DNA from 3 places in the Streptomyces incarnatus genome. Region 2 is predicted to be linked to each of the others. Evidence: riboswitches for the same ligand, from Rfam matches in the RefSeq annotation. Region 2 holds a riboswitch; each other region holds the start of a gene.

Region 1 (4,336 bases), 2.4 Mb from region 2:
GTCGGCGAGGAGCAGCTGGGCCGGGCGGCCGAGATCGTGCGCGAGGCGGCCGGGCTGGGACTGCGCGCCGAACTCGCGGGGCCCGCCGAGGGCACCCTCGGCGCCCGGATCCGCGCCGCCCGCCTGGTGCCGTACCAGGCGGTGATCGGCGCCCGCGAGGCGGAGGCGGGCCTGGCCGCCGTACGGCTGCGGGACGGCCGCAGGCCCGGGGAACTGCCGGTGCCCGAGCTGCTGCGGCGGATCTCCGCACGGGTGGCCGCACGCGGCACCGCACTGTGGGAGTGACCGTCCTGATCTAAGGTCGGCTTGACGGAAGGAGCCCGCCGTGACCGGTCAGCCCATCCCCGTGATCATCGACTGCGACACCGGGGTCGACGACGCCCTCGCCCTGCTGCTGGCCGTGCGCCACCCGGGTCTCGACCTGCGCGCGGTGACCTGCGTGGCCGGGAACACGGACGTCGACGGCGTGGTCCGCAACACCCTGACCGTGCTGGAGCAGGCGGGCGCCCCGGAGATCCCGGTGGGCCGGGGCGCGCAGCGCCCGCTGATCGAACCGGCGCGCCCGGCGCAGCACGTGCACGGCGCCGACGGCATGGGCGACCTGGGCCTGCCCGCGCCGAAGCGCCGCGCCTGCGAGCTGGACGCCGTGGCCCTGCTCCGGCGCGAGATCCTGGCCTCGCCCCGCCCGGTCACCCTGATCCCCACCGCGCCCCTGACCAACATCGCCCTGCTGCTGCGCACCCACCCGGAGGTGACCCGCAACATCGAGCGGGTCGTCTTCATGGGCGGCGCGGTGGCCGTCGGGAACGCGACTCCGGTCGCCGAGTTCAACGTCTGGCACGACCCGGAGGCGGCGGCGATCCTGCTCTCCTCCGGGGTGCCCCTCACCATGTACGGCCTCGACGTCTTCATGCAGGTGGTCGTGCCCGCCCCGGAGGTGCACCGGCTGCGCACCAGCGCCGACCCCGGCACCCGCCTGGCCGGAGAGCTCCTCGCCCACCGGCCGACCGCACAGGGCGAGGAGCCCGAGGCGGAGGAGGCGGGCGGCCTGGGCGACGCGGGCGCGGTGTGCGCGGTCGCCGACCCGCAGGGCATCACCACCCGCCTGCTCCCGGTCGAGGTGTCCCTGGCCCCCGGCCCGACCCGGGGCCAGACGATCGTCGACCGCCGCCCCCGCCCCGGCGAGTCCGAGATCCACGAGGGCAGGCGCCAACAGGCGATGGTGGACGTGGCGTTGGAGGTCGCCGTGGACCGCTACGTCAAGTTGTACCTGGAGACGGTCGAACGCTAGTCCCGGGGCACCAGGTCCCGGGGCCGACGTGACGTGCCGTCACCGGCCGCCGGACGCGGGGGCCGTCCAGCGCTCCTCCACCCGGGCCAGGCGCCAGTACGCCAGCGCCGCCGCCCACACCACCACGAACAGGGCGACGATCACGTAACCGATGTTGCCGAGGTCGAGGCCGACCAGCTCCATGGTGCCGATGAAGAAGGCGACCACGATGGACAGCCCGGTGATGGTCAGGTTGTAGAAGACCTTGCGCACCGGGTTCGAGAAGGCCCACTGGTAGGCGAAGTTCATGAACGTGCCGTCGAGCGTGTCGAACAGGCACATCCCCGCGGTGAACAGCAGCGGCAGGCACAGGATGGCGTACCAGGGCAGGCCCGCCGCCGCACCGGAGCCCGCCATCACCATCAGGGTGACCTCGGTGGCCGTCTCGAAGCCGAGGCCGAACAGGAACCCGACCGGGTACATCTGGCCGGGGCGGCTGATGGACCGGGTGAGGCGGCCGAGGAAGCGGTTCATGAACCCGCGTGAGTCCAGGTGGCGTTCCAGCTCGGTCTCGTCGTACGTCCCCGCCCGCATCGCCCGGAAGACGCGCAGGATGCCGACGAGGGCCACCAAGTTGAGCGCGGCGATGAGATACAGGAACGCGCCGGCGATCGTCGTCCCCAGGAAGCCGAGGACCTGGTGGGTGCCGGAGTTCTCGTTGGTCACCTTGTCGGCGAGCTGCGTGCCGGCCGCGATCATCACGGCGAGCACGATCACCACGCTGGAGTGCCCGAGCGCGAACCAGAACCCCACCGACACCGGCCGCTTGCCGTCGGCCATCAGCTTGCGGGTGGTGTTGTCGATCGCGGCGATGTGGTCGGCGTCGAAGGCGTGCCGCACGCCCAGCGTGTAGGCGGTGATGCCCAGGCCGATGCCGAAGGCCTTGGAGCCGACCTGGTAGTGGCCGGGGACGACGAGGAGGAAGAGGATCCCGAAGGCGACGACGTGGAGGGCGGCGATCACCGCCACCAGCCCGATCGTCTTGACGGTGTCCTCGCGCCGCCAGCGGAAGGAAGCCGTCACGGCAGGGGTATCGGCAGCATTGGCCATCGGTTCACGCTCCAGCACCTCGTGGATCACTTCGTGAGCTGCCGTGGCCGGTCTCCTGGCTTACGGGGTGGTGCGTTCGCCGTCCCTGCCTTCCCAGTCGTACGACCGACCAGTGGCCCGGCGGGTGCCGGACGGGACGGGAACTCCCCGATCACAGTGGCGAGGGCCGCGTCGACCTTGCATCGACTTCCCGAACACCACGGCCCGACCACCGTAGGGGTGCGGGGGCTCTTCTGCATAGCTGCACAACCGAGCAGGTATTCAAGATCACATGCCGGGCTGCGAGGATGAGGCCATGCATCTCGTGCCTGCCGACCGAGCCGACCGCCGCACCATCGACGGTCACCGGGTGTGCGAGGCGATCGCCGCCATCGGCGACGCGGGCCACGTCCGTACCTGGGCCGACCGCTTCTCCCTGCTGGCCGACCCCAACCGGCTGTCCCTCCTGCTCGCCCTCCACCACACCGGTCCGCTCGCCGTCTCCGACCTCGCCATCGCCACGGGCATGAACGACCCCGCCGTCTCCCAGGCCCTGCGGCTGCTGCGAGCGGCCGGTGTCGTCGCGGGCGAGAAGGAGGGCCGGGTCGTCAGGTACCAGGTGGTGGACGGCGAGGTGGCGGGGCTGCTGGAGCACTGCGGTACGCCGGGCTAGGCGCGCCACCGGGGCGAGGGCGCGGGGCAGGTGCTCCGTGCCGGGCCGAAGGTTCCTTTTCCGGGCAATGTGGACAGATTCCCTGTACCGTCGTGTCCTTTCCGAAGGGATCCCGTATGGCAGACCGCTTCCCGGACCTCTCCCCCAAGAGCCCCGACTGGTGGCGCCAGGCCGTCATCTACCAGGTCTATCCCCGCAGCTTCGCCGACGCCGACGGCGACGGGCTCGGCGATCTGCGCGGCATCACCCTGCGCCTGGACCACCTCGCCGGCCTCGGCGTCGACGCCCTGTGGCTGAGCCCCTTCTACCCTTCCGAACTGGCCGACGGCGGCTACGACGTCGCCGACCACCGGGACGTCGACCCCCGCCTCGGCACCCTGGACGACTTCGACGCCCTGGTCGGCGAGGCCCACCGGCTCGGTCTGAAGGTCGTCGTCGACATCGTCCCGAACCACACCTCGCACCGGCACCCCTGGTTCCAGGAGGCCCTGCGCTCCGGCCCCGGCTCCCCGGCCCGCGAGCGGTACGTCTTCCGCCCCGGCCGGGGCGCGCACGGCGAACTCCCGCCCACCGACTGGCAGTCCGTCTTCGGCGGCAGCGCCTGGCAGCGGACCCCGGACGGCGAGTGGTACCTGCACCTCTTCGCCCCCGAACAGCCCGACCTCAACTGGGACAACGAGGACGTCCGCGCCGACTTCCGCACCACCCTGCGCTTCTGGTCCGACCGGGGTGTCGACGGCTTCCGGGTCGACGTCGCCCACGGCCTCGCCAAGGACCTCGCCGAGCCCCTGCGGGACACCGGGAACCTCGGCGCCACCGGCGAGGAGGCCCTGCCGCTCGTCCCGCCGGGCAGCCACCCCTACTGGGACCGCGACGAGGTCCACGAGATCTACCGGGACTGGCGCAAGGTCTTCGACGCCTACCGCCCGCCGCGCACCGCCGTCGCCGAGGCCTGGGTCCCCGGACCGCGCCGCGCACTGTACGCCCGCCTCGACGAACTCGGCCAGGCCTTCAACTTCGAATACCTCGAAGCCCGTTGGGACGCCGCGGAACTCCGCCGGGTCATCACCGACGAGCTGGCCACCGCCCACGCCGCCGGCGCCACCGCCACCTGGGTGCTGTCCAACCACGACGTCGTACGCCACGCCTCGCGCCTGATGCTCCCGCCCGGCACCGATCCGGCCTCCTGGCTGCTGTCCGGCGGCACCGCGCCCGCCGTCGACGTAGCCGCCGGCCTGCGCCGGGCCCGGGCCGCGACCCTCCTGATGCTCGCGCTGCCCGGCTCGTCGTACCTGTACCAGGGC
Region 2 (4,336 bases):
GTGTCCGGCGCGGGCACGAAGCGGCGGCCCGCGGCGGCGGCCACCTCGCGCAGGAAGGCCCGCCGGAAGCCGTCCGACTCCAGGGAACCGTGCCAGTGGGTGCCCCAGGTCTGGCCGACCCGGCAGCCGTCCAGGAAGGCTTCCCCACCGGCCACTTCGGCGACCCCGTGGTGGATCTCGTACCCCTCGACGCGTTCGCCGAGGGCCTCGCCGGACGGCCGGGTCAGGGTCTTCTCGCGGGCGAACCGCACCCGCACGGGCAGCACGCCGAGCCCGTCGACCGCGCCGGCCCGCGACTCGACCTCGTCCTCGATGTGCTCGCCGAGGATCTGGAAGCCGCCGCAGACGCCGAGGACCGGGCGCCCTTCGGCGGCCCGCCGCACGAGGGCGTCCGCGAGCCCGCGCTCGCGCAGCCACTCCAGCGCCCGCACGGTGCCGCGGGTGCCCGGGACGACGACCAGGTCCGCGTCCGCCAGCTCCTCCGGCCGGTCCACGAACCGCACCACGACCCCCGGTTCGGCGGCGAGCGCGTCGACATCGGTGAAGTTGGACATCAACGGGATCGCGCACACGGCGACGCGCAGTACGTCCACGCCGACGGGGGGAGCCACGGTGGACTCCCGGACGGTTCCGCGCAGGGAGACCCGCAGCCCGTCCTCCTCGTCGATGCCGAGTCCGTGCCGGAACGGGAGCACGCCGTACGTCCGCCGCCCGGTCAGGCCCTGGAGCATGTCCAACCCGGGCTCCAGCAGGGAGACATCGCCCCGGAACTTGTTCACGAGGAACCCGGCGACCAGCTCCTGGTCCTCCGGCGACAGCAGCGCCACGGTCCCGAAGAAGGAGGCGAAGACGCCCCCGCGGTCGATGTCGCCCACCACCAGCACGGGCAGCCGCGCGTTCCGCGCGATGCCCATGTTCACGATGTCGGTCCGGCGCAGATTGATCTCCGCCGGGGAGCCCGCGCCCTCACAGATCACCGCGTCATACGTGCCCCGCAACTCGGCCAGGCAGTCCAGCACCGTGCCGAGGAGCTTCTGCTGCCGCCCGCCGTGGTACCCGCGCGCGCTCAGCTCGCCCACCGGCTTGCCCAGCAGCACCACCTGGCTGCTCTGTTCGCCGCCCGGCTTGAGCAGCACCGGGTTCATCAGCGCGGTCGGCTCGATCCGGCACGCCTGGGCCTGCATCGCCTGCGCCCGCCCGATCTCGGCGCCCTCGCGGGTCACGAAGGAGTTGAGCGACATGTTCTGCGCCTTGAACGGCGCGACCTTCACGCCCTGACGCACCAGCCACCGGCAGATCCCGGCCGTCACGACGCTCTTGCCGGCGTCGGAGGTGGTGCCGGCGACGAGGAGTCCCCCGTTCACTTCCCACGTCCCTTCGGGCTCCTGAGGCTCTTGACGCCGCTGACGAGGAGGCGGGCGGCGACCGTGGTGCCGAGCGCGAGCAGGCCGACGCGGCGGGAGAGCCGTACGGCCCGGTCGATGTCGGTGACCCGAACGGCCCGGCCGGTGTCCCCGTTGAGTACGGGCCGGTGCTCGACGCGGCCGGCGTAGGAGAGCGTGCCGCCGAGCCGCACACCGAGCGCGCCCGCGAAGGAGGCCTCCACGGGCCCGGCGTTGGGGCTCGGGTGCCGGTGGGCGTCCGCCTTCCAGGCGCGCAGGGCACCGAGCGGTTCGGGTCCGGCCACGGCCGCGAGTACGGCGGTCAGCCGGGCCCCCGGCCAGCCGGCCAGGTCGTCCAGCCGGGCCGAGGCCCAGCCGTAGCGGCGGTAGCGGGGGGACCTGTGACCGACCATCGCGTCCAGGGTGTTGACGGCCCGGAACCCCAGCAGCCCCGGCACCCCGGCCACGGCCCCCCACACCAGGGCGCCCACGACGGCGTCCGAGGTGTTCTCGGCGACCGACTCGACGACGGCCCGGGCGATCCCGTCGGCGTCCAGCGCCTGCGGGTCCCGGCCGCACAGATGCGGCAGCCGGGCGCGGGCCGCGTCGACGTCCCCGGACTCCAGGGCGCGCCCGATGGCGCGGGCCTCCCGGGCGAGCGACGTACCACCCACCACCGCCCAGGTGGCGGCGGCGGTCAGCGCGATGGAGGCGGCGGCGGAAGGGCGCACGGCGCGTGTGGCCAGCGTGCCGAGTGCGACGGCGCCACCGGCGCACACGGCGGTGTGCACGGCGCCCCAGCCGCGGTGATCGTGCCACAACGCGCGGTCCACGGCAGCGGCCGCCCGCCCGAACGCGGCGACCGGATGCCCGCGGCGCGGATCGCCGAGGAGCAGGTCACCGAGAAGGCCGGCGGCGGCGCCGTACGCGTGAATGCGATCGGCACCCATCGGCTCAGCCGACGTGGGTGGCAGCTGCGCCCCGAAGGGGCGCGGGGAACTGCGCGACCAGCCACGACGGGCCTGCGGACGACCGACGGCTTGTTGTGGCACTCCCCGCGGAGCGCTTGGTGGCGGTCCTTGTCCTGCTGCAGCCGGGCATGGCGATCGATGTCCTCACTCAGGGTGTCCGCGCCCTGGTTCGACGAGATTCGGCGGTGAGAGTTCCTGGCTCCCGGGATGTTCTTCCCCGGTGACAGTGGCGGGACCGCGCCGGATTCGCACCGGCTTCCTCTCCTTGCCGCCGTACATGGCCTGGGCAGTCCACCACGCGCCCGGAACGGCCGTCAACTTGCCGTTGACCTGCGAGGGGAGAGTGTGCCGATCCCCACATCGCGGGACGCCCGTGACCTCCGGGCATGCCGAAGGCTCCTCTCCGTCCAGGACGGAGAGGAGCCTTCGGCATGCCCGATTCGTGTGGCTGGGTCAGGACTTGGAGACGATGAGGAAGATGCCGTACGCCACCGCCGCCGCGCACGCGGCGAAGCAGGCGTACGCGCCGGTGACCGCGAGGGGGGCGGAGCCGCCCTGCGCCGCGGCCTTCTCGCGCCGCGCCAGACCGTTGATGCCGAGGGTGAACAGGGCCACCAGGCCCACGGTGAACACGAGGCTGGTGCCGAAGACGGAGCCGAGGGCCGACCAGTCGATCTTCATGGGGTTGCTTCCTTGGGTACCGGTGTGGCCGGGGTCAGACGGTCGCGGCCGGCGGGGCGGCCTCGGGCGCGGGCTCGGTGGCGGCCGGGGAGGGGATCGTGGCCGTCAGGTTCTCGCTGATCGTGCCCGCCGGGGGCGGGGTCACCGCGGCGATGGCGGCGGTCACCACACCGGCCGGCTCCTCGGTCTCGGCCACCACGTTGGTGTGGTCGACGACCTCGCGGCGGGAGATCTTCCAGATCGCGGCGCTCGCGGCGACCAGGAAGACGGCGACCAGCCCGGTGCCCCAGTCACCGAGGCCCGTGACGGACTCGGCGCCCGCGCCGACCAGCGCGGCGGCCGGGAGGGTGAGCACCCAGGCGATCGCCATGCGGGTCGCGGTGGACCAGCGGACCACCCCGCCCTTGCGGCCGAGGCCCGCGCCCATCACCGAGCCGGAGACGACGTGCGTGGTGGAGAGGGAGAAGCCGAGGTGGGAGGAGGCCAGGATGGCGGTGGCGGCGCTGGTCTGGGCGGCGAAGCCCTGGCGCGGCTCCAGGTCGGTCAGGCCCTTGCCCATGGTGCGGATGATCCGCCAGCCGCCGATGTAGGTGCCGAGCGCGATGGCCAGGCCGGCGGAGAGGATGACCCAGGTGGGAGGGTTGGAGCCCGGGGCGATGGCGCCGCCCGCGATCAGCGCGAGGGTGATGATGCCCATGGTCTTCTGGGCGTCGTTGGTGCCGTGGGCGAGGGAGACCAGGCCGGCGGAGGCGATCTGGCCGGCGCGGTAGCACTTGCGGGTGGCCTCGCCCTCCGCCTTGCCGCCGATGCCGTAGGAGAACCGGGTGGCCAGCATCGAGGCGAGACCGGCCACGATCGGCGCGGCGACCGCCGGGAGCAGCACCTTGGTGACCAGGACGTCACCGTGCACCGCGCCGAAGCCGGCGGAGGCGACGGTGGCGCCGATCAGGCCGCCCATCAGGGCGTGCGAGGAACTCGAGGGGAGGCCCACCAGCCAGGTCAGCAGGTTCCAGAGGATCGCGCCGACGAGGGCGGCGAAGATGACCTCGGGACGGATGCCGGTCTCGTCGACGAGACCCTTGGAGATCGTGTTGGCGACCTCCACGGAGAGGAAGGCGCCCAGCAGGTTGAGCGCGGCGGACATGGCCACCGCGATCTTGGGCTTCAGCGCGCCTGTGGAGATGGTGGTGGCCATCGCGTTGGCGGTGTCGTGGAAACCGTTCGTGAAATCGAACGCGAGAGCGGTTACCACCACTATCGCGAGGATCAGCGAGAAGCTTTCCATTTACCCAGGCAATCGTT
Region 3 (4,336 bases), 3.6 Mb from region 2:
CGGGCGACGGGTGGGCATTACTGGCAGGCCTCGCAGGACTCGGGGTTCTCAAGGGAGCAGGCGACGGCGTCGGGGTCGGCGGCCTGCTGCACGGGGATGGGGGTCTTGGTCTGCGCCTGGCCCTGGGCCGCGCGGGCGATCCGGGTCGCCGGGCGGGAGCGCAGGTAGTACGTCGTCTTCAGGCCCGACTTCCAGGCGTACGCGTACATCGAGGAGAGCTTGCCGATGGTCGGCGTCTCCATGAAGAGGTTCAGGGACTGGGACTGGTCCAGGAACGGGGTACGGGCCGCCGCCATGTCGATCAGCCCGCGCTGCGGGATCTCCCACGCCGTGCGGTACAGGGCGCGCACGTCCTCGGGGATCCAGGCGAAGCCCTGCACCGAGCCGTTCGAGTCGCGCAGCGCCTCCCGGGTGCGGGCGTCCCAGACGCCCAGTTCCTTAAGGTCGTTCACCAGGTACGAGTTGACCTGCAGGAACTCACCGGACAGCGTCTCGCGCTTGAACAGGTTCGACACCTGCGGCTCGATGCACTCGTACACGCCCGCGATCGAGGCGATGGTGGCGGTGGGCGCGATGGCCAGCAGCAGGGAGTTGCGCATGCCGACCTCGGCGATACGGCTGCGCAGCGCCTCCCACCGCTCGGGCCAGGTCAGCTCGACGCCGTAGTGGTCGGGGTGCAGCACACCCCGGGCCGTACGGGTCTTCTCCCACGCCGGCAGCGGGCCGCTGCGCTCGGCGAGGTCGGCGGAGGCCTCGTACGCGGCGAGCATGATCCGCTCGGCGATCCGCGTGGACAGGGCCTTGGCCTCCGGGGAGTCGAAGGGCAGGCGCAGCTTGAAGAAGACGTCCTGCAGGCCCATCGCGCCGAGGCCGACGGGCCGCCACTTGGCGTTGGACCGTCCCGCCTGCTCGGTCGGGTAGAAGTTGATGTCGACCACGCGGTCGAGGAAGGTCACGGCGGTGCGGACGGTCTCGTCCAGCCGCTCCCAGTCGATGTCCCCGGTCGCCGTGTCGACGAAGGCACCGAGGTTCACGGAGCCCAGGTTGCAGACCGCCGTCTCCCCGTCGTCGGTGACCTCCAGGATCTCCGTGCAGAGGTTGGAGGAGTGGACCACGTGCCCCGGCAGGGCCGTCTGGTTGGCGGTGCGGTTGGCCGCGTCCTTGAAGGTCATCCAGCCGTTGCCGGTCTGCGCGAGGGTGCGCATCATCCGGCCGTACAGCTCCCGGGCCGGGATGGTCTTCTTCGCGAGGCCCGCCTGCTCGGCCTTGCGGTAGGCGGCGTCGAACTCCTCGCCCCACAGGTCCACCAGCTCGGGCACGTCCGCCGGGGAGAACAGCGACCACTGCTCGTCGGCATTGACCCGGCGCATGAACTCGTCCGGTACCCAGTGCGCGAGGTTCAGGTTGTGCGTACGGCGGGCGTCCTCACCGGTGTTGTCCCGCAGCTCCAGGAACTCCTCGATGTCGGAGTGCCAGGTCTCCAGGTAGACGGCGGCGGCACCCTTGCGCCGGCCGCCCTGGTTCACGGCGGCCACCGAGGCGTCCAGGGTCTTCAGGAACGGCACGATGCCGTTGGAGTGCCCGTTGGTCCCGCGGATCAGCGAACCGCGGCTGCGGATCCGGGAGTACGAAAGGCCGATGCCGCCGGCGTGCTTGGAGAGCCGGGCCACCTGGTGGTAGCGGTCGTAGATGGAGTCCAGCTCGTCCAGCGGGGAGTCGAGGAGGTAGCAGGACGACATCTGCGGGTGCCGGGTGCCGGAGTTGAAGAGCGTGGGGGAGGACGGGAGGTAGTCGAGCCGGCTCATGAGCCCGTAGAGCGCGGCCACTTCGTCCACGGACCGGACGGTGTCGTCCTCGGCGAGCCCGCTCGCCACCCGCAGCATGAAGTGCTGGGGCGTCTCGATGACCTTGCGGGTGATCGGGTGCCGCAGCAGGTAGCGGCTGTAGAGCGTCCGCAGGCCGAAGTAGCCGAAGCGGTCGTCCGCCTGCCGGTCGACCAGCGCGTCGAGCCGCTCGGCGTGCAGCCGCGCGAACTCGGCGGTCCGGTCGGCGATGAGCCCCTCGCGGTGTCCCACGGCCACGGACCCGGTGAAGGACGTCACGCCCTGCGAGGCGGCCTCGGCGCGGATGGAGATGGTCAGCAGCCGGGCGGCGAGCCGGGAGTAGGCGGGGTCCTCCGAGATGAGCCCGGCGGCGGCCTCCGTGGCCAGCTCGCGCAGCTCCGACTCGTCGGCCTTCGCCGACCGGCCGCGCAGCGCGGCGGCGGCGACCCGGCCGGGGTCGGCGTCGGGCAGGTCGGCGGTCAGCTCGGTCAGGGTCCGCAGCAGCGCGGTGCCGGGACCGTCGGTCTCCAGGCCGCCGGCTGACATGCCGCCGGCTGAAGCCGGGTCTGCTGGCGCGATGGTCACGTGGGGCTCTCCCTCGCTCGGCACGGGGGCCTCGCGGGCGGGCAGGGGGCAGCCACGAGCGCAGACGGCGCCCGAGTCCACCGGCCCATTCCGCGAGGCCCGGACGTCGGAAGGCACCCGGACCGGACGGCCGGGCGCGCGCTGCCGGCAGGTCCTCGGACTGACACGGGCGTGCGAACGCACGCGAGTACACCGTTGCGGGACAGTTCCGGATTCGCACCGGATTCCCCTGCGGCGACAGCGAGCACGAGCATACATCTAGTGCCGGGCTGTCGTGACACCCCCAGATGTTGTGTCGTGGCGGTGTCGGAGCGTCAACTCGTAGGTGAGCAGAGTGATGTCGAGCTGCCCCGGCAGCGGATTCCAGTCCCGCTCGGGCGTGCGAACGAAACCCAGCCGTTCGTAGATGCGGTGGGCGGCGTGCATGGTGCGCTGGGTGGACAGGACGACGGCCCGGCAGCCCTCGGTGGCCCGCGCGCGGTCGACGCAGGCCCGCACGAGAGCCTCGCCGACGCCCCGGCCACGCGCCGCGTGGGCCACGGCGAGCATCCGTATCTCGGCCTCTCCGGGGCGTGCGATGTCGGCCATGGGTCCGGGGGACGGAACGAAGGTGACCCCGCCGAGGAGGGTGTCGTTCTGCGTGGCCACGAGTACGTCCGCGTCGGCGGCGCGCTTGGCCACGTCCCTCAGTTCACCGAGGTACGCGTCGCTCTCCCCGAAGTCGAGGAGACCGTCCTGGAGGTAGGCCTGGGCGGTGACCTCGCCGAGGCTTTCGTAGTCGCCCGGGGTCACCTTCCGGATCACGAAGTCCATGGCACCGAGTGTGCCGGAGGGGTACGACAACGGGCCGCCGGTTTTTCCTCCGGCGGCCCGTCGTACGACAGTCGTTCAGTGACTGGCGCCCGCGGTGGCCGGCGGCAGTTCCACCTGCACCCCGGGGTCTCCCGCGTCCGCCGTGTAGTCCTCCGGCTTGGTCTCGTCGGTGCCCTCCGGGGCCTTCAGGGCCTTCAGGGCGAAGGTGAGGACCACGGTGACCACGACGTTGAGGACGAACGCCGTGAGGCCGATGTAGCCGATCTCGCCGATGCCGGGGATCTCCTTCGCCGAGCCGCCGAAGTGCTTCTGGGTCGGGGAGGCGACGCCGTACGCGGCGACCGTGCCGTACGCCATGCCGACCGCCCAGCCGGCGAGCAGCGCCCAGCGGTGGAACCAGCGGGTGAACAGGCCGCCGACCAGGGCTGGGAAGGTCTGCAGGATCCAGATGCCGCCCAGCAGCTGGAAGTTGATGGCGACCGTCTTGTCCATGGTGAGGACGAAGACCAGGGCGCCGACCTTCACCAGCAGCGAGACGACCTTGGAGACCTGGGCCTCCTGCTTCGGCGTCGCGTCCGGCTTGATGAAGTCCTTGTAGATGTTGCGGGTGAAGAGGTTCGCCGCCGCGATCGACATGATCGCCGCCGGGACCAGCGCACCGATGCCGATCGCCGCGAAGGCCACGCCCGCGAACCAGCTCGGGAACATGTCCTCGAAGAGCTGCGGGATGGCCAGCTGGCCGTTCTTGACCTTCACTCCGGCCGCGATCGCCATGAAGCCCAGCAGGGCGAGCAGGCCCAGCATCAGGGAGTACAGCGGCAGGATCGTGGTGTTGCGGCGGATCACCTCACGGCTCTTGGAGGACAGGGTCGCGGTGATCGAGTGCGGGTACATGAAGAGCGCGAGGGCGGAGCCGAGGGCCAGGGTGGCGTACGTCCACTGGCCCGCCTCCGGGGGCACGAGCGCACCGCGCGGCTTGCCCGTGGCCGGGTTGACCTGGCTGAAGGCGTGGGCCGCCTTGGCGAAGACGTCGTCGAAGCCGCCCAGCTTGATCGGGATGTAGATGATCGCCACCGCGATGACGATGTAGATCAGCGCGTCCTTGACGAAGGCGA

Evidence for each region. A riboswitch is a leader RNA that binds a small molecule or an ion and turns the genes downstream of it on or off. The one in region 2 is predicted to bind cobalamin.
Region 1: another riboswitch for cobalamin. It lies ahead of nicT (Nickel transporter NicT); the one in region 2 lies ahead of ABB07_RS29725 (cobalamin biosynthesis protein).
Region 3: another riboswitch for cobalamin. It lies ahead of ABB07_RS13155 (ribonucleoside-diphosphate reductase subunit alpha); the one in region 2 lies ahead of ABB07_RS29725 (cobalamin biosynthesis protein).

Annotation. Positions count from the first base shown of each region.
Region 1 is NZ_CP011497.1:4,193,779-4,198,114, reverse strand. Features, by position in the region: gene thrS (threonine--tRNA ligase) at 1-285, shown strand, start outside; gene ABB07_RS18775 (nucleoside hydrolase) at 326-1,291, shown strand; gene nicT (Nickel transporter NicT) at 1,331-2,380, opposite strand; cobalamin riboswitch at 2,409-2,597, opposite strand; gene ABB07_RS18765 (ArsR/SmtB family transcription factor) at 2,676-3,032, shown strand; gene ABB07_RS18760 (glycoside hydrolase family 13 protein) at 3,149-4,336, shown strand, end outside.
Region 2 is NZ_CP011497.1:6,574,472-6,578,807, forward strand. Features, by position in the region: gene ABB07_RS29720 (cobyric acid synthase) at 1-1,364, opposite strand, end outside; gene ABB07_RS29725 (cobalamin biosynthesis protein) at 1,361-2,332, opposite strand; cobalamin riboswitch at 2,521-2,664, opposite strand; gene ABB07_RS29730 (hypothetical protein) at 2,807-3,034, opposite strand; gene ABB07_RS29735 (inorganic phosphate transporter) at 3,069-4,319, opposite strand.
Region 3 is NZ_CP011497.1:2,984,700-2,989,035, reverse strand. Features, by position in the region: gene ABB07_RS13155 (ribonucleoside-diphosphate reductase subunit alpha) at 18-2,408, opposite strand; cobalamin riboswitch at 2,538-2,662, opposite strand; gene ABB07_RS13150 (GNAT family N-acetyltransferase) at 2,667-3,221, opposite strand; gene mctP (monocarboxylate uptake permease MctP) at 3,297-4,336, opposite strand, start outside.